DNA from 3 places in the Ruegeria sp. BG8 genome. Region 1 is predicted to be linked to each of the others. Evidence: riboswitches for the same ligand, from Rfam matches in the RefSeq annotation. Region 1 holds a riboswitch; each other region holds the start of a gene.
What was found. Region 1 has a riboswitch for cobalamin ahead of ACR0DG_RS03480 (CbtB domain-containing protein). Riboswitches for the same ligand answer to the same signal wherever they lie in the genome.
Positions count from the first base shown of each region.

Region 2: it holds a riboswitch for cobalamin, as region 1 does, so the genes downstream of both, ACR0DG_RS13960 (hypothetical protein) here and ACR0DG_RS03480 (CbtB domain-containing protein) in region 1, are expected to answer to the same signal.
Region 3: it holds a riboswitch for cobalamin, as region 1 does, so the genes downstream of both, ACR0DG_RS12490 (DUF1636 family protein) here and ACR0DG_RS03480 (CbtB domain-containing protein) in region 1, are expected to answer to the same signal.

Region 1 covers NZ_JBQFSZ010000001.1:684,704-691,729, reverse strand. The annotation lists gene ACR0DG_RS03515 (tetratricopeptide repeat protein) at 1-275, opposite strand, end outside; gene ACR0DG_RS03510 (CaiB/BaiF CoA transferase family protein) at 457-1,641, opposite strand; gene ACR0DG_RS03505 (thiamine pyrophosphate-binding protein) at 1,628-3,247, opposite strand; gene ACR0DG_RS03500 (DUF302 domain-containing protein) at 3,326-3,784, opposite strand; gene ACR0DG_RS03495 (DUF1636 family protein) at 3,854-4,264, shown strand; gene ACR0DG_RS03490 (hypothetical protein) at 4,261-4,755, opposite strand; gene ACR0DG_RS03485 (CbtA family protein) at 4,822-5,520, opposite strand; gene ACR0DG_RS03480 (CbtB domain-containing protein) at 5,525-5,695, opposite strand; cobalamin riboswitch at 5,732-5,939, opposite strand; gene cobF (precorrin-6A synthase (deacetylating)) at 5,983-6,726, opposite strand; gene cobA (uroporphyrinogen-III C-methyltransferase) at 6,719-7,026, opposite strand, start outside.
Region 2 covers NZ_JBQFSZ010000006.1:164,120-171,145, forward strand. The annotation lists gene ACR0DG_RS13945 (YbaB/EbfC family nucleoid-associated protein) at 1-319, opposite strand, end outside; gene ACR0DG_RS13950 (DNA polymerase III subunit gamma/tau) at 705-2,456, opposite strand; gene ACR0DG_RS13955 (protein-tyrosine phosphatase family protein) at 2,616-3,113, shown strand; gene ACR0DG_RS13960 (hypothetical protein) at 3,115-3,519, opposite strand; cobalamin riboswitch at 3,605-3,823, opposite strand; gene ACR0DG_RS13965 (alpha/beta hydrolase family protein) at 3,961-4,842, shown strand; RNA gene ffs (signal recognition particle sRNA small type) at 4,849-4,947, opposite strand; gene ACR0DG_RS13975 (bifunctional 2',3'-cyclic-nucleotide 2'-phosphodiesterase/3'-nucleotidase) at 4,987-6,855, opposite strand.
Region 3 covers NZ_JBQFSZ010000005.1:237,812-244,837, reverse strand. The annotation lists gene ACR0DG_RS12495 (bifunctional enoyl-CoA hydratase/phosphate acetyltransferase) at 1-1,271, opposite strand, end outside; cobalamin riboswitch at 1,448-1,657, shown strand; gene ACR0DG_RS12490 (DUF1636 family protein) at 1,759-2,115, shown strand; gene ACR0DG_RS12485 (ABC transporter ATP-binding protein) at 2,112-2,918, shown strand; gene ACR0DG_RS12480 (ABC transporter substrate-binding protein) at 2,915-3,862, shown strand; gene ACR0DG_RS12475 (FecCD family ABC transporter permease) at 3,873-4,877, shown strand; gene ACR0DG_RS12470 (adenylate/guanylate cyclase domain-containing protein) at 4,949-7,026, shown strand, end outside.

The DNA of each region.
Region 1 (7,026 bases):
TCGCGCTTGGTCACGGGCTGGCGTTCCATCGCTGCGTTAGCTGCCGTCAGTGCCTCGACAGCGACAGGCATCATTTCGCGACGGCCCAGCAAGACCATGAACAAACCTTTTACGGCGTGCCCCAGTGCAAAGTCAGGCTCCAGCTCCAACACTTTTCCAAGATGCTGAGGCGTAATAGCTGCGTGTGACATGAACCCGAGCAGCACCCCATCCCACGCTTCGGCAGCCGCCGATTGGGTCAGGGTGTTCATCTGTCCGAAAACGTCTTGTTTCATGCTCGTGGTCCGATCCAGTTGAGAATTTCTACGATATTCGACTTACCAGAGACTCTAGCGGGGTCGTATCAGTATCGACCGACCTCTCGAATTGGTGAAATGCTGTGTGCGCAAAACGTGAAAAAAACCGCCGATTCAACGGCATGTTTCAGCAACATGCTGCCGAATTAGGCAATGTGTTTCAGTCATCAAAGGGGTTTTCGGCGTTTAAAACGGCCTGAGTGTCCGCCCCGAAGACCGGTGGGGCACTGCGATATGTTACAGGCGTTTTGGATAATTTGAGTGGATTTCCAATCAGATTCACTTCGGCCGGGGCCGCTTGCATTGCGATCTGCATCTGTCGCGCCGCCACCTGATCGGTGGCAAAAACCTGATCCAGGGTCTGAACCGGACCCACCGGAACCTTGCGTGCTTCAAGTTCCGAGATCACGGTCGCGGTATCGTGTTCCATCACGGCGGGTCGCAGCACGGCATTCAAAGCGTCGCGGTTTTCAAGTCTGGCCGGGTTCGTCGCAAAGCGCGTGTCGTCTGCCAGTTCGGGTTTGTTAATAAACGCGCAGAATCGCTTGAATTGGCTGTCATTTCCGACGGCCAGTATGACGTGCCCATCCGCTGTTTCATACACGTCGTATGGAACGATGTTTGGATGGCCGTTACCCCTGCGTTGGGGAACTTTGCCGGACGTCAGATAATTCACACCTTCGTTGATCAGCCACGCGATTTGCGCGTCCACCAGCGCGAGGTCGATATGTTGACCTTCTCCGGTCTGATCCCTGTGCCGCAGTGCAGCCAAGATGCCGACGCTGGCATACATGCCGCACATGACGTCGGCGATACCCACTCCGACCTTCATCGGCGCACCGTCGGGGTCACCCGTCAGGGACATGATCCCACCATACCCCTGCGCCATCAGGTCATAGCCGGGTTTCGATGCGTTGGGCCCATCTTGCCCATATCCCGAGATTGAACAGTAGACCAGAGCAGGAAACTCCGTCGACAGCGTGGCATAATCCAATCCGTATTTTGCCAGGCCGCCGGGTTTGAAATTTTCAATCAGTATATCTGCGTGCGAAGCCAGCCTACGGATTTCAGCCTGTCCTTCGGGCAAAGTGATGTCGATCGCAACAGACTTTTTGTTGCGGTTGGCGGACATGAAGTAGGCGCTTAAATCCGAGGGCACGCCCGCGGCATCGGTCACGTATGGAGGGCCCCATTGGCGTGTATCGTCGCCCCCGGTGGCGGGGTTTTCGATTTTGATGACGCTTGCCCCAAGGTCGCCCAACAATTGCGTGCAGGTCGGTCCGGCCAGAATACGGCTGAGATCCAGAACCTTTACGCCCTTCAGCGGCCCTTCAGATCCGGCCATCATATCCTCCGCGGTCGATTTCGGCAGCGATGATGGTGAAGGTATCTGCCTTGACGGCTGCATCCAAAGCGGCCCGCAGTTCTTCGCGGTTTCGAACGGTGTGCCCGTGGCCGCCGAAAGCACGACCCAGCGCGGCAAAGTCATGGCGGTCAAAGTCAACGCCTTTGTTGCCCATTTGCCGTTGCCTTTGTTTCAGCTCGATCAGGGCGAGGCTGGCGTCGACGAAAACAAGAAAGATCGGGTTTCCGCCCAGTTCTGCGGCAGTTGACAGCTCGCCCGCGACCATCAGGAACCCGGCATCGCCCGAAAAGCTGATAACGGGTCGTTCAGGTTCTGCCAGTTTCAGGCCAATCGCCATGGGCACCGCACACCCCATCGTGCAGAGCGCCGATGACTGGATCAGCCCGCGCTCCTCTGAGCAGTTCCACATTTGGCTTAACAGGATGCGATGGGCACCGCTGTCTGCGGTCGCGAGTGTTTCTGCTGGCAGCGCCGCGTGGGTTTCGGCGATCACTGCAGCCGGTCCCCATTCGTCATCAGCAGGAAACGCCTGCGACAACGCAGCTTTTACCTTTTCAGGCTCTTGACCCGGCCATGTGGCACGGGCGGGGTTGCCCTTGGCGATCGCCTCCAGCGTTGCACCGGTATGGGCCACCATGTTCAGTCCGGCCTGATGCATATAGTGGTCGTTGGGAACAGCAGCGATATCGATGACACGCTTTTCGTTCGGGTCCCAGATTTCGCGCCAACCGGGGCGCATTTCGATCGGGTCATAGCCCAAGCACAACACCAGATCAGCCTGCTCGACCAGCGGAACGAGGTGCTTGTCGGCCAATGGCGAAAGACCTGCGCCACCCAGACAAAGCGGATGATCCTCGGGGATAATCCCTTTTGCTTTGTAAGTGGTGACGAACGGGATGCCAAAATGCTCTAGAAACGCCTGCACGACGTTGCGTGAATCGTCATACAGCACATCCAGCCCAATGATTGCGATCGGACGTTCGGCTTGTGCCACCCACCGTCGGGCTTTTTCGACGCAATTGCCTTCTGGGGCCACGGCGGCGATCTTTGCCCGGCGGCGCAGCTTGACCCCTGAGACACGGGTGTCCGCGACCGAGATCGGCACATCGATATGCACCGGCCCCGGGCGAGGCTGGTTTGCAAGTGTCACTGCTTTGTCAGCAATGATATCTGCACCTTTGGCCGTTAGCGTGAAGGTACCTTTGGTGATCGAGCGGTAGACCTGCGCGTGGTCCATCACCTGATGCGTGTAGGTCAGTGCTTCGTCGGCGTCCACGCAACCTGTCAGCACAATCATCGGTACGCGATCTTGCAACGCATTGGCGACCACGTTGATGCCATTCATCGCGCCGGGGCCCAATGTCGCCACCAGAATGGCAGGGGCCCCATCCCGGTGATGCACTGCCTCGGCCATGAAACCAGCCGCGTTCTCGTGCTTGGTCAGGTGGAACTGAATACCGGCCTGCTCCAACGCATCGACCAGGGTCAGTACCTCACCACCGGGCATACCAAATGCGTGACGGCATCCGGCCTCGTACAAACGTTGGGCCAGCAGATCCGCAGCGCGGGGCGAGAGGTCTTGCATCAGTCGTGCTCCGAAGAATTGTTTCACTGCAGATTGCGGAGGACAGCCTCAGACGCAAGTCGGATCACGCCAGTGTGACTATTTGACTGCAGTTTCGGCGATGGATTGGAACTTGCCATCCAGTTCTTCCGCTATGTCGCGCAGGGGCTCCCCACCTTCGTAGACATAGGGCGCAAAAACAAAGCTTGGAGTCTTATACGACAAAGTTGCCGTGCCATCGTCGTTTTCGGTCACGTAAAACCGAATTGGCGCTTCGATCATCGCATTCACCGAGGTTTCAAGCACACGCACTGCATAATCGTTGTTAAACGCACCAATGACGCGGTTACCCGGTATCGTGATTCCACGGGACGCAGCGGCTTTGGTCGGCCCGGCCTGTGTGACAACGATCAAACCGTTTTTCTTAACTGCCGCTTTCGTATCTTCCACCAACTCATTATAGCTTTTACCGGTTGGATACACGGCCCATCCCGACAGAGGCTCATCAGCCCATGCTGGCATAGCCAAAAACGCGAGAGTCGTCCAAAACGCCTTCATATCGCTATCTCCTTTGGTGAAGCTGGGTGATAATTGCCAGAAACAGAGATTTCGCGCACTCACAATCTTGTGCGTATTCAGGATTGCCCGCGCGCTGCGAAAGGCGCAAAACGTCCCGGCAATGAAAAGAAAGGTCAGGTTGCAATGCGCCTGTTGATCTGCAGCAGCTGTTCTGGTGCCCGGGATCGGGAGGTGGAAGAGCTATCCATAAAACAGGCCCTGGAGCACTTGGCGCTGGCAGAGCAGGTCGAAGTGACCGAGCACGCCTGCTTCAGCGGATGTGCCGAGCCTGTTGCTTTGGCGATGCAGGCAGAGGGGCGGGCGACCTATGTCTTTTCTGGTGTCAACGTAACGACTGATGCAGATGACATTGCAGCGACCTGTCAGGCATATCTGGACAGCCCCAAGGGCTGGATCGAAGACGCCCGGCCATGCGGTCGCCTTCGAATGTGCTTGCGCGCGCGCATTCCTGCGCTTTAGTCGACCTGAACGGTAACGGCGGCACTGACCGGTACGTTGTCCACCATCAGAGGGCTGTGACCGTTGGCGTTCAGGGAAACTGAAACCTCGACCTCTCCCTTCGGAAGCTGATCAATATGCATCCAGTTTCCGTATAGCCGGGCCAGTTTCTGTCCATTGACATAGACATGCGCGTGACCCTCGCCGGGGATATCCTGGGCCGAGGCATTCTCGGGCGAGAACCGGAAGTTCCGGGGTACGACTTGCAGGTTCCAACCGGCCAACGGATCTTGCGTCAATGCGATTTCCAAACCGGGTGCGTCTGCGCCGGCGGGTAGGTTGATGGCGGTCGAATGATCGTGGGCCGCTGCTTCGGAATGCGAAGCCCCATGGTGGGCAGGATCGCTGTGGTCGTGCCCATCAAAGGTGACCCCGTTTGCGGCGGCGACAACAAATCCCGCGCCGCTGCCAAAGACCAAGCCGATTGCGAAAAGGGCAAGTGAGCGTGCCATTTCGTGTTCCTTGCATGCAAACATAGACACGCCGGGCAGGACCCGGCGCGTCAAAGCGGAATTAAATCAGGCCGTTGCTTCTGCGCGTTGACCTTCGTGTTGCCAGAAATAGCCCGCGAATGCGCCAACCAGCACCCAGGCCACCAGACCGATGCCAAAGGCGCGCGCGGCGAACAAAGCGCCAATCTCGGTCGGTACCGGGCCTGTGAAGACATCGGGTTCCGGTGCACCAATAAGGTGAGGGGCAACGAAAAGGGCAGCCGCGATCAGGTAGCTTACAAGGTTGCTGCCGAACGCGATCAGCCACAATGCCACAACTGCGGCTGCGACAGTGGCAAACCACCAAACCTGACGCGCGTATACGTCCGCCGCGGCTACGCCGGGAACTTCGGGTGCCAGAGAAAAGCCAGGGGCCAGATGGAAGGCGATGAAACCGGCCAAACCCCACAGAACGCCTGTGCGTCCGTCAATCTTGTGACCGTTGCCTTCTGCAACCGACATAAGCGCGACCATCAACAGCGCATACCCCGTGTAGGTGAGCATTGTGAAAATGACACTCAGCGCGTCGCGGAACAGTTCCGAAAACATACCGGGCAACTCGGGATGGGCTGAAACCGGGGCAGCGCCAAAATGCACCAATTCGCCCGACTCATAGAGTTCGGCGTGCAGTAGAACAGGTTGCACAAAAACCAACTGCAGCAAGGCGGCAATCAGCCCCGCTGCAGCACCAGCGAACAACGCGCTGGTCAAAATGCGGCTAAACATGGTGTTAGTGGCAGGGGAAGCCGGTCGCGTGACGCACGTCATGAGCAGCGTCATGCAGGGCGGCTGCCTGAACGTGACCGGTCAGCGTGATAATACCCAGGCCCAAAACCACTGCGAACATAACGGGCAGAATGCCAGCGCGTGAGGCCGATGCGGTTGCTGTTTGAGTCGCCATTCTAGTTCTCCTTTGCCGCCGCACCCGACGGCCGGTGTTTCAATACGTTGCCCGGCAGGTCTCCTGGCTCGCGGGTCAGTGCCTCTGTTCGCCTTCCCCCTGAAAATCAGGAGTGGCTGGTTGAACAGGGGCTCTCCGCTTACAGTCGCGGGGGCGGCTGTGGAGTTGACCATTGGCGTGATCGCACCACATTCCCTCTTAGCCTACCAGTATCTCCGGCAGGACCAGACCCATTCATTTAGCCCTTAGAGGTGCGCTGGCGCAATCGCCAATTGCGACATTTTTGGTCAGTTCACGCGCTTTTTTAAAAGATAGATGTCCATGATCCAGCCATGCTGGCTTCGGGCGCGGGCTCGGGTTTCCAGGATCTGCTGTGCAACTTCGGACAATTGTCCTTTGATCAGGATTTCTTCCTTCATCCCAACGTAAGCGCCCCACCAGATGTCAAACTCTGCCATCTCAAGGCTTTGGAACGAGCATTCTCCGTCCAGCATGACGGCGACCTTGGCGGTGGCGTCGGGCCAACCCTCTTCGCGGATGCGTCGCCCGGTTGTAACAACGTACGGCGCACCCAGATCATTGATCGGGATCGCATGGGCCGCGGTAAGCGCCTGAAGCGCCGTGATTCCGGGGATCACACGTGTCGACGGCTGCGGTTGCAGCCGAGACGCGATTCGCAAGGAACTGTCGTAGAGCGAGGGGTCCCCCCAAATCAGCAATGCAACGTGGCGCGCCTTAGGATGGGCCGCAATCGCGTCTTGCCAACGCAACGCAATGGCATCGTGCCATTCGTCAACGCCCCGCAGGTATCCGTCATCCGACCGGCGCTTGGGAATGTCGAAATAAGCGATCGTTTGCGGAGTTTCGGTCACCTGCGCGATGATCTCTTCCCGAAGCCCTGCCAGATCGGCCTTGTTTTCACCTTTTCGCGGAATAAGGATCAAATCTGCGGCCCGAATAGCCTTCGCGCCTTGAAACGTCACGTGATCGGGGTTGCCGGTGCCGATACCGACCAGTGTCAGGTCATACATTGTCGAACTCTGCCAACGGGCCATACAGGATCAATGCAGGGGCGGTGCCGATCTCGGAACTTAGTTTGTCGGACAACGCTCCGACCGTTGCGCGGTGCAGCTTTTGGTCTGGTGTTGACACAGACTCGGCCATCAAGGCTGGGGTGTCCAAAGGCAGCCCATGCTCGTTCAGTGCTTGGACCAGCAAAGGAAAGGTACGTTTTCCCATGAAGACCACGGTGGTTGCGTCCGGGTCGGCCAACGCTGGCAGGTTCAGGTCCTGGGGTAGTTTACCACTGACGTCATGGCCGGTTACAAACT
Region 2 (7,026 bases), on a different contig from region 1:
GCAGACCCATGCTTTCGGTCAGCTTGGCCATTTCCGCCTGAGAACGCTCGGCCGCCTTGGCCTGGGCGTCCTTGATGGCAGCGAGGATCAGGTCTTCGACCACTTCCTTGTCGTCGCCGTTAAAGATCGAGGGGTCGATGTCCAGACCTTTGAGCTCGCCCTTGGCGGTGGCGGTGGCTTTGACCAGACCGGCACCGGATTCGCCCACAACCATCAGATTGTTCAGCTCTTCCTGCATTTCGGTCATCTTGGTCTGCAGGTCCTGTGCGGATTTCATCATCTTGGCCATGTCGCCCAGACCGCCTAGTCCTTTGAGCATCGTGTTTTCTCCTAATTGCGGGGGCGCAGAGCGCCGTGAATGAGTGTGGCACATATTGCAATTGCAAGCCCGACGAACAAGAGGGGCGAACCAATACAACCTTCACTAATGGCTTCCCACCGGACATCGTCAAGAATTACGCCATAGTAATTTGCAGTAGCCACAATCGCAGTTAGCAACCAAAGAGCGGCAGATGACCACAGTAAGACGTGCTTCTTCCTGACAAAGGCTAAAATGCTGAGCATGAATAACGCAATCGGTGCCGGTGTTAGTAGGAGCGCGATCAATTCGTCAAACATTGACGCAGACCCTGCAGCAGCGTTCCAGTAGGGTCTCTCTTTGTCGCAGACTTCGGCCAACGCACTAGAGCCGACAAGAGTGAGGATCAGTCCTCCTCGAACGGGTCCCATTCGTCCTCGACCTCGGGCAGTGCTTCGGTTTCGACTTTGGCGGCGCGTTGTTCGGGGGTTTCTACGCTTTTGATCCGGGCTTTCGGGAAATGCGTCAGAACCGCCTGAACCAAAGGGTGCTGCTCGGCCTCGGCCTTGACTGCCAGATCTGCGGCATCGCGCAGTTCAGCGATGGTTGCAGCCTCTCCGTTGGCCACGATCGTGACGGCCCAACGGTTTCCGGTCCAGCGTTGCAGCGCCGTGCCGATCCGTGCAGCAAGATCGGTGGGTGCAGAATCCGTGGGTGTAAACTCAATCCGTCCCGGTTGGTAGGACACCAGGCGGACTCCGTTTTCTACCTCGACCAGCAGTTTCACATCCCGGTTCGTGCGGATGAGTTCGACCACGTGTTCAAAGCTGGGATACCGCGCCAGAGCCGTCTGCACATCCTGCGCCAGTGCTGCTGTCGGGGCACAGGCCCCGCCGCGCGCGGGCGCTGCATAGGCGGTGGCCACCGGGGCCTGTGCGGCGTGCGTTGGGGCGGGCATTCCGCCGCCGGGTCCGCCATTTGGCGGCGGGGGCGGCGCGTCCTGCAACCGTTTGATCAGTTCTTCCGGGCTGGGCAGGTCGGCCACATGGGTCAGGCGGATCACGGCCATTTCGGCGGCCATCATGGCGTTGGGGGCGGCCGAGACCTCCTCAAGCGCTTTCAGAAGCATCTGCCACATGCGGGTCAGAACACGCATTGGCAGGGCCTCGGCCATTTGCTGCCCGCGGGCGCGTTCATCGGGGGACACCGTGGGGTCTTCTGCGGCATCAGGGGTGATTTTGACGACCGAGACCCAGTGGGTGATCTCGGCCAGATCGCGCAGTACAGCCAGCGGGTCGGCCCCTTCGGCGTATTGGCTGCTGAGTTCCGCCAGCGCGCCTGAGGCATCACCACGCAGGATCATGTCTATCAGGTCCAGTACCCGGCCACGATCCGCCAGACCCAGCATCGCGCGCACCTGTTCGGCGCTGGTTTCTCCGGCACCATGTGAGATCGCCTGATCCAGCAGTGAGGTTGCATCCCGTGCCGAGCCCTCGGCCGCCCTTGTGATCAGCGCCAGCGCGTCTTCGGCGATCTGCGCATTCTCGGCTGAGGCGATTTTGTTGAGAAGACCGATCATGTCCTCGGGTTCGATCCGCCGCAGGTCAAAGCGCTGACAGCGCGACAGGACGGTCACCGGCACTTTGCGAATCTCGGTGGTGGCAAAGATGAACTTTACATGCTCGGGCGGTTCCTCAAGTGTCTTGAGCAGCGCGTTGAACGCACTGGTCGACAGCATGTGAACCTCATCGATGATGTAGATCTTGTAACGGGCGGACGCAGCGCGGTACCGCACACTGTCTATGATCTCGCGGATGTCATTCACACCGGTGCGACTGGCGGCGTCCATCTCCATCACATCGACGTGGCGGCCCTCCATTATCGCCACGCAATGCTCACATTGCCCGCAGGGTTCGGTGGTTGGCTTGCCTTGGCCGTCAGGTCCAACGCAGTTCATGCCCTTGGCAATGATCCGCGCCGTGGTGGTTTTGCCGGTGCCGCGAATACCCGTCATGATAAAAGCTTGCGCGATGCGGTCCGCTTCGAACGCGTTTTTCAGCGTCCGCACCATCGCGTCCTGACCCACAAGGTCGGCAAAGGTTTCCGGGCGGTATTTGCGGGCAAGCACCTGATAGGCGGGGCTGGGGCTGTCGGTCATGTCTGCTCTGTCGGATTCGTATCAGATTGCAGCGTAGAGAGCCGTGCCGCCCGCGTCCACCACAGCAGGAAAGGAAATTCGCTTTGGCAGCCGGTCTATTGGCGGATACACCGGCCCTGTGCTGTGGTTCAGCGTAAGGCACAGGCGAAGGGAGAGAACATGGAGCGGTTCGCTATATATCCCGTCAACGTGGGTGAAGGCATGGTTGCGTTCAGCCCGTTGCCCGGTCGTGACGGGAATTACGCGCAGGATTTTCAGACGATCCTGTCCTGGCACCCCGATATGGTATTGTCGATGACAACCGAGGCTGAGCTGCAGCACGGCGGTGCCGGTTCGCTGAGTTCAGATTTGGCGCTGAGCAAAATCAAATGGGTACACCTGCCCATTGTTGATTTCGGCGCACCATCACCTGCCACTGAGGCCCAGTGGCAGGACGTGTGTTCAGAGCTTGCCACAGTTTTGAAAAGCGGAGGACGCATCCTTGTTCACTGTAAGGGCGGATGCGGCCGGTCCGGGATGATCGCCATGCGCCTGCTGGTTGAACATGGAGAGCCACCAGATCAGGCCTTGGCGCGACTGCGAGCAGTTCGCCCCTGTGCCGTGGAAACGGATGCACAGTTGAAATGGGCCAGCAAACCGGCCCAAACACCTCGTTGATTCACGCGCTGGCGCGGTGTTCGGTGGATGCAGCCCGAGGCGCAAGTGCTGAAACCTCCAGCATGGCGCATGGCGGGTTCACCAAAAATCCTGCGGGTCTGGTTGTGAACACTGTTCCGAACATCATGTCTGCGTAGCCGTCAAGTTGGTCCGTAGAAACATCCGGGTCTGTATCGCAGAACACCCGGATTTGCGCGGGGTACGCCCGAAAACGGGCCGTGCATCCGGCAGCGCAATGGGACAGGTCGCTGCTGCCTTCGATTTCGAATGCATCTGTTGTGACCGGTTTAGCGCTTGCCGTTGCTTCTGCCAACGCGCGCGCCATGCGCGCCAAAGCGGGGCAAGGTTTGCCGGTTTTTTGGCACACAGTTGCGGTGTATTCGTGTGTTTTGGTCTTCCAGATCATATTGCGCCCTCCGCGCGTGGGACGAAGGGTGTGGATCAGGTAGCTCAGCCATGCTGCAGACCTGCCCGGACACCCCGCCCGAGTTTCGGTTTTTCGTGCGATGGCAGGTCTCCTGACTTGCGGGTCGTCGCTTTGCTGACCTTCCCAGCCGTCTGGCCAGTGGTGTTTCAGCTTCGCTCACCGCTTACAGTTGCGGGGGCAGTCTCGGATTTGGTCTGATCCGGCATCGCCGGGTGAACCGCACCGTGTTCCCTTTTCATCCGGCCCCGAAACCGGGGCAAGAACCATCACCCAATCGCTAGCGGGTGCATGGCCTCCGAGTCAAGCGAACTGTGGCCAAAACAAGTGGACGTTTGGTCAAGCAGGGTGGGTCTTGACTCCGAAGGATAGAACATGGCGATTTAGGTGAACTAAGCAGTTTAGAATGACCAACGCAGCACCATGTTAGACGTCAAGCCACCGGTACTGACCGAAGATTTTCGCATCCCGATCGGCGATGCGCATTTGTCTGCGCGTTTGTACCTGCCGGCTGCCGACCCGCAGATCGCAGTAGTCATACATGGTGCGACTGGTGTGCCGCGTGATTATTACCAGCATTTTGCGGGTTGGCTGGCTGACGAGCAGGGGATTGCCTGTCTGACCTATGATTATCGCGCGTTTGGCCATTCAATGACGGGCCGCATGCGTGAGGCAAAGGTGACGATGGCTGATTGGGCCCTGACCGATATGCCAGCCGCCCGAGCGGAAATGCGCAAAAGATATCCGCGTGCAAAACAATGGAGCATCGGTCATTCTCTGGGTGGGATGCTGGGCCCTGTTCAACCCGATATCGAGTTTATAGACCGTATGATCTGTGTCTGCTCGGGGCTTGTGACGTTTAACGATCATCCTTGGCCATATCGGGCGTTGGCATCGCTGTTCTGGTTCGGTCATGCGCCATTGACCGTTAAGGCCCTTGGCTACCTGCCCGGCAAAGCATTGGGTTTTGGAACGGACCTTCCCGCGCCGGTCTACTGGCAATGGCGTAAGTGGTGTACAGATCCTCATAGCTATGTGCCTGATATCGGTACTTCGCTACCAGAGGCGCGCTGGGTCGAATGGCAAAAGCCTGTCGATCTGTTCAGCTTTGCAGATGACCAGACCGTCCCACCCAAGGCCGTTTGGCGACTTGCCGACCTATACGGTCCGACCGCGCGTCGGCATCTTTTGACGCCGCAGGAGTTCGATTTGAAGCAAGTTGGGCATATCGGTGCTTTTGCGCGTCGAAATGCAGCTGTCTGGCTGCGGCTTATTGCAACGCAGTCCACAACAAAAGACTTGTAAGGGATTAAGTGAGAGGTTGGACATCGACCCAAGCGGGGCTCGTTGTGGCTGCTTCCTTCCGGACCTGACCAGGTTGGCGAGGCGCTCGCCCGCGCCAACCTCTCGACAGCCGATATAGGCGCGCAACGCGCAATTGGCAACCCGTCAGAGCGTCAACCGGACGATCAGGAACCCTCCACTGTCCTGATCCAGGATTACTGGCTCATAAACGCTTAGCTCATCCAAATGTTGCTGCGCCTGCAATCCTGTTTTCAATACCGCATATGCACCGGGCACAGGGTGTAACCTGTAGGCAGGGGGCGTTTTTTCCAATGGATCGGGCGGCAAAACACCGCTCAGGTAATCCCTCACAATATGTTGGATAGGCAGTTCCGGCAGCGGAACACGCGTTGCGCGGCCAACAAACGGAAAGTGACCGCCACCGTTGGCCCGGTAATTGTTCAGGGCGACAACGAATCGTTCTTTGTCCTCGACTGGTCGGCCGTTGAACCGAATATCTTTGATACGGTTGAAATCGGGGGCCAACAATCTACCCCTCGCGTCGAATCTTGCCGGTTTCGACAGGTCGATCTCGTAGGTCAGGCCGTGCAGAACATCGAAGTTGTACCCTGCGCGCACTGAACTCAAGAGCTCCGTCTGATGCCCAGGCAACATCTGGTTTAAAACGCCGGCTGACATCTCCAGCCAATCTCTGATCTGAAGGCCGGTTACTACTGTGGCCTGCATCTGGTTTGGAAAGACGTTCAAATCAGCGACATGGCGCAGGCATAACTTTCCTGGGGCAATGTCCGTGAAACAGCGTGGTCCAGCCCGGCCACCAAACTTCGAAGGAGATACTGCCGACAAAACGGGCAGCGTTGCAAATTCCGTTCCCACTAGGTGCGCCCTTAGTGCTGCGGCCTGCGCCGCCGCAACCAGCGCCAACCCGCGATCTTGCGCGCAAAAGCGAAAGTAGCTGTGCAAATGCGTGGTGGTATGCCCTACGGTTTCATTGGCGTGTTCGCGTGTTCGCGCGTGGCCTTCTGAAAAAATCTTTACTATTTCAGGGTCTTCCGTGATCGGTTCTTGCGATGTGGCCGGGTTAACTTCGCGCAGATAGGAGCTGTGGTCTATGACCGTCCATCGGTCATTTGCTTCATGGCGCAATGTCAGATCAATGACGCCAAGATGTGACCCTGCGCTGCCTGACATGACAACTGGTTTCCCATGAACCCGCCCTTGAATGTTGTCCACGAACACCAGCCCGTCATGTGCCGAGCCGGGCAGCGTCAGATGCGTATGGCCCGCGATGATCGCGTCAATCGGTTCGATGGCGGCAAGAGGGATGATTGCGTTCTCAAGGTTGGTATCCGCCTCGACTTCTCCCAGCCCGGTATGCGCAAGGGCTATGACTATGTCACATTCGGCTGACTTTAAGGCCCGCGCCGTACTTCGGGCGCGGATCAGTATGTCATCAATTTGGACAAGGTCGCCAATATGGTGTGCCTCCCATTGCGCGGTTTGGGGGGGTAGAACCGACAGCACACCGACTTTGATTGGGATGTCCCGGCCATTCAAACGCACTGTTCGCGTCAGGATCACGTGTTTGTCCCAGCTGCTTTTTTGATCAAGCCTGTCTGCGTTGCTGCAAATCACGGGACAAGAAGACTGAGAGATGACGCGGTCCAGAACCTCAAGCCCGAACCCAAAGTCATGATTCCCCAATCCGATGGCGTCGTAGCGCAGTGCGTCGAAAGCCTGCATCAGAGGGTGCTGAGTACCGCTCTGCCGGGCGGCCCATTCGCCGATAGGTGTGCCCTGCAGGAAATCTCCGTTGTCAAAAAGCAAAACCAGCGCGCCTTGGCGCTCTGCCTCTGCCCGGGCTTGCCTGATCAGAGTGGCCGTTCGGGAAAAGCCGATCGTGGGTTCAGGAGCGTCGCGGTAATAGTCAAAACCGGTTGCGTTCATGTGCAAATCTGACGTTCCCAGAATCCGAACATGCACCGATTTAGAAGATGAGGAGTTATTCAACACTCTACTTTTAGCAGTTTAATATTAGTCAATTTCAACAAAAAGAGTATTCGCCCCGAGTTTCAAGGTGAACTTTGGGACATCGGGCATTCCTCGATCTTTTTTCAACAAGACCTGAATTGTCGTTGCAACATTTTGGTCACCGTGGCAGCCCTGTGCCAACACTCTGAAAGG
Region 3 (7,026 bases), on a different contig from region 1:
ATACCTGCAGCTTCGGCGTGAGAAATAAAGGTCAGCTGTTTGGCCACCATGTTCCCCGCCTCGATATTCGGGGCGACAAGAATATCGGCTGCGCCGCCAACCTCGGATTTGATCCCCTTGGTTCGGGCAGCGTTCAGGTCAATCGCGTTGTCCATCGCCAAGGGGCCATCCACCAGACCGCCGGTAATTTGACCCCTCTCAGCCATCTTGGACAAAAGCGCCGCATCAACTGATGACGGCATGTGCGGGTTTATGGTTTCCACAGCAGACAAAACGCCAACCTTGGGTGTCTGGATTCCGATCGAATGGGCCAGATGAATTGCGTTCTGGACGATATCCGCTTTGGTTTCCAATTCCGGCGCGATGTTTACCGCAGCGTCTGTAACCATGATCGGGCGCGACATGCCGGGAACGTCCATAACGAAAACATGTGACAAGCGCCGCCCGGTGCGCAGCCCTTTTTCACGGCGCAAGACGGCGTGCAGCAGTTCATCCGTATGAAGATATCCCTTCATCAACGTCTGCGCACGCCCCTCGAAAACAAGATCAACCGCACGGTGTGCTGCCAACCTGTGGGTAGTTGCCTCGACGATTTCGATCCCGTCCAAATCGGCATCCAACTCTGCGGCAGCCTTGGCAATTCTGTCTGGATCGCCCACTAGAATGGGTAAAATGATCCCGTTGGAATAGGCAAGCAGCGCACCCCCAAGCGAATTTGGATCCTCGGGCGCCACCACGGCAGTTGGCATAGGCTCCAGCGGTCGGGCTTGTTCGAGCAGAGCATCAAAGTGGCGATGCCGCTGTACCACAAGCCCCGGCACTTCGACCGAGTCGAATTCCATGTGTTGGGTCGGCGGCGTAACCTGAACAGAACCGCTTAGCACCTGAATGTTATCGCCCACTCGGTGTACTTCTGTTGTGCATACCAAATCGCCGTCGTCGCGCTTTTCAGCGACTGTGACAAAGGCCGTCAGCTCATCACCGGCTACCACTGGCGCGTGAAACGTTAAGTCCACGCGACGGGTCTGTGTACCGGCGCCCGGTAAGATATTGCCAAGAACAGCGGCAATAAGTGCTGCTGGCCAAAGCGCGGGGGCGATCGCTTCTGGTCTCCCATCCCCATCCCCGTCATAGGCAGCAAGGTGCAGCGGGTTGTGATCGCCCGATGCTGACGCAAAGGCATATAGGTCGTCTACTGTGCACAACCGCGTCAACTGCGCCTGATCTCCGACGTTCAGCTGTGAAAAGGTCCGATTTTCCAATATCTTCATGATCTGTCAGCTTTGCTGTTGGCAGCGGGTCTGTTGCAAGGAACGCTGATCTGGAATTGAGAGGTCGCCGCCGTTGTAGGCTTCGGGTCAGTCAGGTCAAGCGCCATAACTAATTCCCATGAAATTGCGACAATTCGATTACGTCTGTTTTCGTATTGACCAGAAATACGATCTCGGGCAATGACGCGACAGATGGTTCCCAAAGGCTGAGCCCAAGGGATGAAAAGGGAATACGGTGAGGCGCGAGAACTCGGGCCAAATCCGTAACTGCCCCCGCAACTGTAAGCGGTGAGCGACGCCAATTTCCCACTGGCCCAATTGGGCCGGGAAGGGTGGCATAGCTTTGATCCGCAAGTCAGGAGACCTGCCATCTCAAGTGTAACCAACCCGGGGCGGGGTGTCCTGGAAGGAGGCATCATGGCGCTGCATACGCCGGCTGGCATCGTTTCCAAATCGCCCGGCTCACGGGCGTTCAGCAGGCTGTGCCATGTCTAACGCGGCAGATCACGTTCTTTTGGTATGCTCAACCTGTCGCGGGACAGTGAACGCCGACGCAATTGCAGCGGCTTTGCGCCCGGAACTTCCCAACAGTTTTGTCATCCGAACCGTCGATTGCATGGCCGGATGTGCATCCCCAACCACGGTTGGATTTCAAGGAAACGGAAAAGCACATTACCTCTTTGGGGGAATTGAAACAGCGCAGGACCTTAATGCTCTGGCCGAATTTGCGCGCCAATATGATAAAAGCGTCGACGGTTGGACAAACGCCTCAGATCGACCTGCCGCCCTATACAAAAAGACGCTGGCGCGCTTGCCAGCGTTGGTCATGAGGCCCAAGAAATGAACCTGAAAACCTTTTTGCAGGCCAGTGACGTAAGCTATTTTGCCCAATCCGATGAGGCGTTGCTGCAGGATGTTTCATTCGACCTTGAGGAAGGCTCTATCCTTGCAATTGCGGGGCCCAATGGCGCGGGCAAAACCACACTCTTGAACCTGCTATGTGGCGCAGAGACGCTGGTTCACGGCGCTATAGAAATCAAAGGGCGCAGTCTTCGCGCATTGTCGGCGGTCGAACGGGCAAGGATGATCGCAGTTGTCAGCCAGCAAGAGCTGCCCGACGGCCGCTTGTTCCTTAAAGACTATGTTGCTTTGGGCCAGATACCGATCCAGGCAGACCGCTCTGTCGATCAGCACGCACGGGATTTAGACCGCATTCTCGATCGTACTGGTCTGACCGCGTTGGCGAACAAGCGTATGGCCGTTTTGTCCGGTGGTGAACGCCAACGGGCGCATATTGCGCGTGCGCTGGCACAAAGACCGTCGCTTTTGTTTCTGGACGAGCCGACAAACCATCTGGATCCGGACGCCAAGGGTCGAATGCTTTCCTTGATTGCAGATCTTGGAATCACCGTGGTGATGATCGTTCATGATCTGGTCATGATCCCTGAGTTCGCCACCCATGTGGCATTGATGAAATCTGCGAGGCTGTCCGGGTTTGGTGCAGTGGCCGACGTTCTGACAGCTGAGCGGGTACGTGACACCTTTGGCGTTGAGTACCTGCGCTTTCACCACGAAGGGCGCGAGATCCCGGCGCTCGATATCCGAAAATCCTCTGTTTCAAATTCTAACCGGAGTTCCCCTGAATGAAACTAGTTGTGTCTATGGCTTTGATTGCAGCCATGACAGGCGGTGTTGCAGCGCATGAAATCACCGTCGACAATTGCGGCGAACCGCTTGTGTTCGAAACACAACCCGAACGTCTGGTTGTTCATGATATGAATATGACCGACATGGCTTTTGTATTGGGTCTGCAAGATAAAATCGTGGGTCTTACTGGTATTACCGGTTGGTATAAGACAAGCCCCGAGTTCGACACACTGCGAGGTGACATTCCCGAACTTGCTCCGAAATATCCCACCATCGAAAATCTGGTAGCGGCAGAGCCAGACCTGTTTTTTGCCGGATGGTACTATGGCATGCGACCTGGTGGCGAGGTGACACCAGACACTTTGGCGCCGTTCGGGATCAAGACAATGATCCTGACGGAAAGCTGTGTTCACATCAACAAAGACCGTCCGGTGGCCAGCATGGACCTTTTGTTCAACGACATATTGCGCCTGGGGCAAGTGATGCATGTCGAAGAAAAAGCTGAAACCTTGGTTCGAGATTGGAAAGATGAGCTTGCCAAAATCCAAGCACAAACGGCGGGTCTTACAAAACCTCGCGTCTTTCTTCTGGATGGTCCGGCAGACGCGCCATTTACCGCAGGTAAATTTGCAATACCGGATGCCATGATTGCGGCGGCGGGTGGAGAAAACGTAATCCATAACATGGACACCAGTTGGGGTCGCACGTCATGGGAGACTGTGGCCGCCGCCAACCCAGAATTCCTTGTCCTGTTGGACTATCAAACAGGAAACGGTGCCGAAGACACGTTCAAGTTTCTTCAAGAACACCCTGTTATGTCCCTAACCGATGCCGTGAAAAACAAACGCTGGATCGGCTTGCGTTACGAGGAACTGACACCCGGACCCGCAAATATCGAGGCAATCTCGAAAATGGCGCGGGCCATGCATCCTGAACTGAATTAAGTTGGGGCGTTTGGGTCTGACACTGCTTGGGGGGGCGGCTATTCTGGCGGCCCTCTTGTTGGTTTCAACAGTCTACGGAACGACCCACATACCTGTGTCGGAGACTTTCGATGCCATTCTGTTGGGAACCGGTCTGTCAGTTGGCGAAATGTCCCCCCTTCATCGCATCGTGTTCGATCTGCGCTTACCGCGGGCTCTTTTCGCGGCGGTTATTGGCGCGGGCCTCGGCGTCGTCGGTGTAGTGTTGCAAACCACCACGAGAAACGACCTGGCCGATCCGTTTTTGTTCGGGCTGTCTTCCGGTGCGGCGGCAGGGGCTGTGTTTGTCATCACCGTTACCGGCGATATTCTTGGGGTCTGGACTTTGCCTCTGGCCGCCTTTTGCGGAGGGTCGGTGGCCTCTGGCATCGTGCTGGCTTTGGTGCATGGCTTACGCACCAGCGCACCCGAAAAACTGATATTGGCCGGGCTCGCGGTGTCATTTCTTTTTTCCGCAGTAACCAATTATTTGATTTTTGCTGGAGACAATCGCGCGGCACATTCTGTGATTTTCTGGATGCTGGGTGGTCTCGGTCTGGCCAGATGGGAGATGTTTCCATTGGTTTGCGCCGGTTTGCTGCTGGTTCTGGCATACGCGCTTTACCGAGGGCGTTGGCTGGACGCTTTGCTCACCGGTGATCTTACGGCAACGACATTGGGCGTTCCGGTTCAGGGGTTGAGGTTCAAGATGTTCTTCGTTGCGGCACTGGCGACGGCTGCATTTGTGTCAGTAGCGGGCGTTATTGGATTCGTGGGCCTGATGGTGCCGCACATTGCTCGCGGCATCGCGGGTCCGCTACACCACCATCTGATTCCAACGGCGGCAGTTGTTGGGGCTGTCCTGTTGACCGGATCAGACATACTCAGCCGCCTCCTACTAGCGCCTCAGGAATTACCTGTGGGTATCGTAACGACTTCTTTGGGTTCGGTATTCGTTTTCATTCTGCTTTTGCGCACAGCCAAGCAAAAACGATGACGCGCTCATGTCCCATGTGGGCACAATTCGCTCCGCTTGATCAAAAACGGATTCGACCGCATGATCTCAGAATGAGTTTTGAGGTCGGCCCTTGGCTGAAAGAACTTGGACTGGACCAGTATACTGACGCGTTTTTGGAGAATGACGTCGACGGTCGTGCTTTGCCGCTTCTGACAAATGATGACCTCAAGGAAATCGGTGTCTCTCTCGGGCATCGGAAAATTCTTCTGGCCGCTATCGAAAGCATGAAACAGCTGCCTGAAAGCACAGCTAGTACACCTCAAGTCTCACCCCAGCCTCCCACTCCCGCCACAGCCGAGCGAAGGCATCTGACTGTATTCTTCGCTGACCTTGTTGGTTCGACCGAACTGACAAACCGGCTCGACCCTGAAGACATGCGCCTGTTGTTACAGAACTATCAGGATGCTGTGGCGGGTGCCGTATCCAGATACGGTGGATATGTCGCCAAGTATCTGGGTGATGGGCTTTTGGTTTTTTTCGGCTGGCCCAGAGCGTTTGAAGACCACGCAATCCGCGCCATCAAAGCCGGGTTGGACTCTGTTGCGCGTGTTCAGAACTTGAAGACACCAGACGGCCAACCGCTGGCCGCACGGATCGGGATAGCAAGCGGTGACGTTGTTGTTGGTGATACCATCGGCGAAAACACCCACGAAGAAGGCGCGATGACCGGGCCAATCCTGAATCTTGCAGCACGTTTGCAAGAAAAAGCCCTTCCGAACTCGGTCGTGGTGACACGGGAAGAAACCGAAGCAAGCCTGCACCGGATTTTCGAGTTTTCCTCTTTGGGCGCGACACAATTGAAGGGCTTCGACGAACCGCGTGAGCTGATGCAGGTGGTATCCGAACACCAAGCGGAAAGTCGGTTCAAGGCATCCTATAGCGAGGATACCAGTACCGAACTTGTGGGCCGCAGTTTTGAAAAGGGCATCTTACAACAAACATGGCAGCGTGCGCGAACAGGGCATGGCGAAGTCATCCTGCTGGCAGGCGAACCCGGTATCGGCAAATCTCGGCTGACAGAAGAGTTTCTGAACGATGAAACCATCTTGGACCACGCCGATATCATCCGGCTGAATTGCTCGCCCTACCTGACAAGCAGCCCATTCCACCCTGTGACCGAGCGCATCTCAAGCGATGCAGGCGTAGAGCCCGGGTTTGATGACAATCTGGTTCTAAGTCACGTGCGCGACATGTTGAGTTCTAGGCAGGGATTAGAACTGGATCAGGTCTTACCCGTTTTCGCAGCTTTGGTGGCACCGCGCAGCGATCCTGCTCGGGAAGTTCTGGAACTGTCGCCTAGGGAACAACGGGACCTTACTATCCAGACCTTGATCAACACTGTAAAAGCGCGCTCAAAGGTAAAACCCGTCATTTTATGCGTCGAAGACGCCCATTGGATCGACCCATCCACCAATGCGCTTTTGGAGCGGTTTCGAGCGATCTGCTCGGACTTACCGCTTATGATCCTGATCACGCATCGCCCCGGGTGGGATCTGAAACAAGATGACGGCGATCCCCATGTGCAAACCCTGCACCTACGGCGGTTCGACTACGCGCAGGTTGCCAATCTGATAAAGAACATATCTGGTCGCGATCCGGATGATCAGCTTGTCAAACTAATCGTCGAAAAAACGGATGGCGTACCGTTGTTTGTCGAAGAACTGACCAGCGCCTATCTGGACGCTGGCGAAGACGGAAACATCGCGGTGCCTTCGTCGTTAAAAGGCGCGTTGATGGCCCGTTTGGATGCCGTATCACCACAGGCCAAACAAGTTGCACTCGCGGGGGCAGTCATCGGGCGGGAATTCTCGTCCGACGTCCTTTCCGATGCAATGAGCCAAAGCATTGAGTCTGTGAATCCAGGATTGAACGAACTCTGCAAATCCGGCCTGATTTTTGAAAGCGGCAACAGCAAAGGCAACTATGTTTTCCGTCACGCTTTGATAAGGGACACCGCCTACCAATCCATGCTGAGCTCTACCCGCCGACAACAGCACGCAAGTGTTGCGGCCGCGTTGACCCGCCTGCGCGCGGCTGAGATTGCCCGTCGCCCAGAGCTTGTCGCGCACCACCTCACTGAAGCACAAGACTGGACCGCAGCGTTTTCCAACTGGCAGGTGGCTACAGA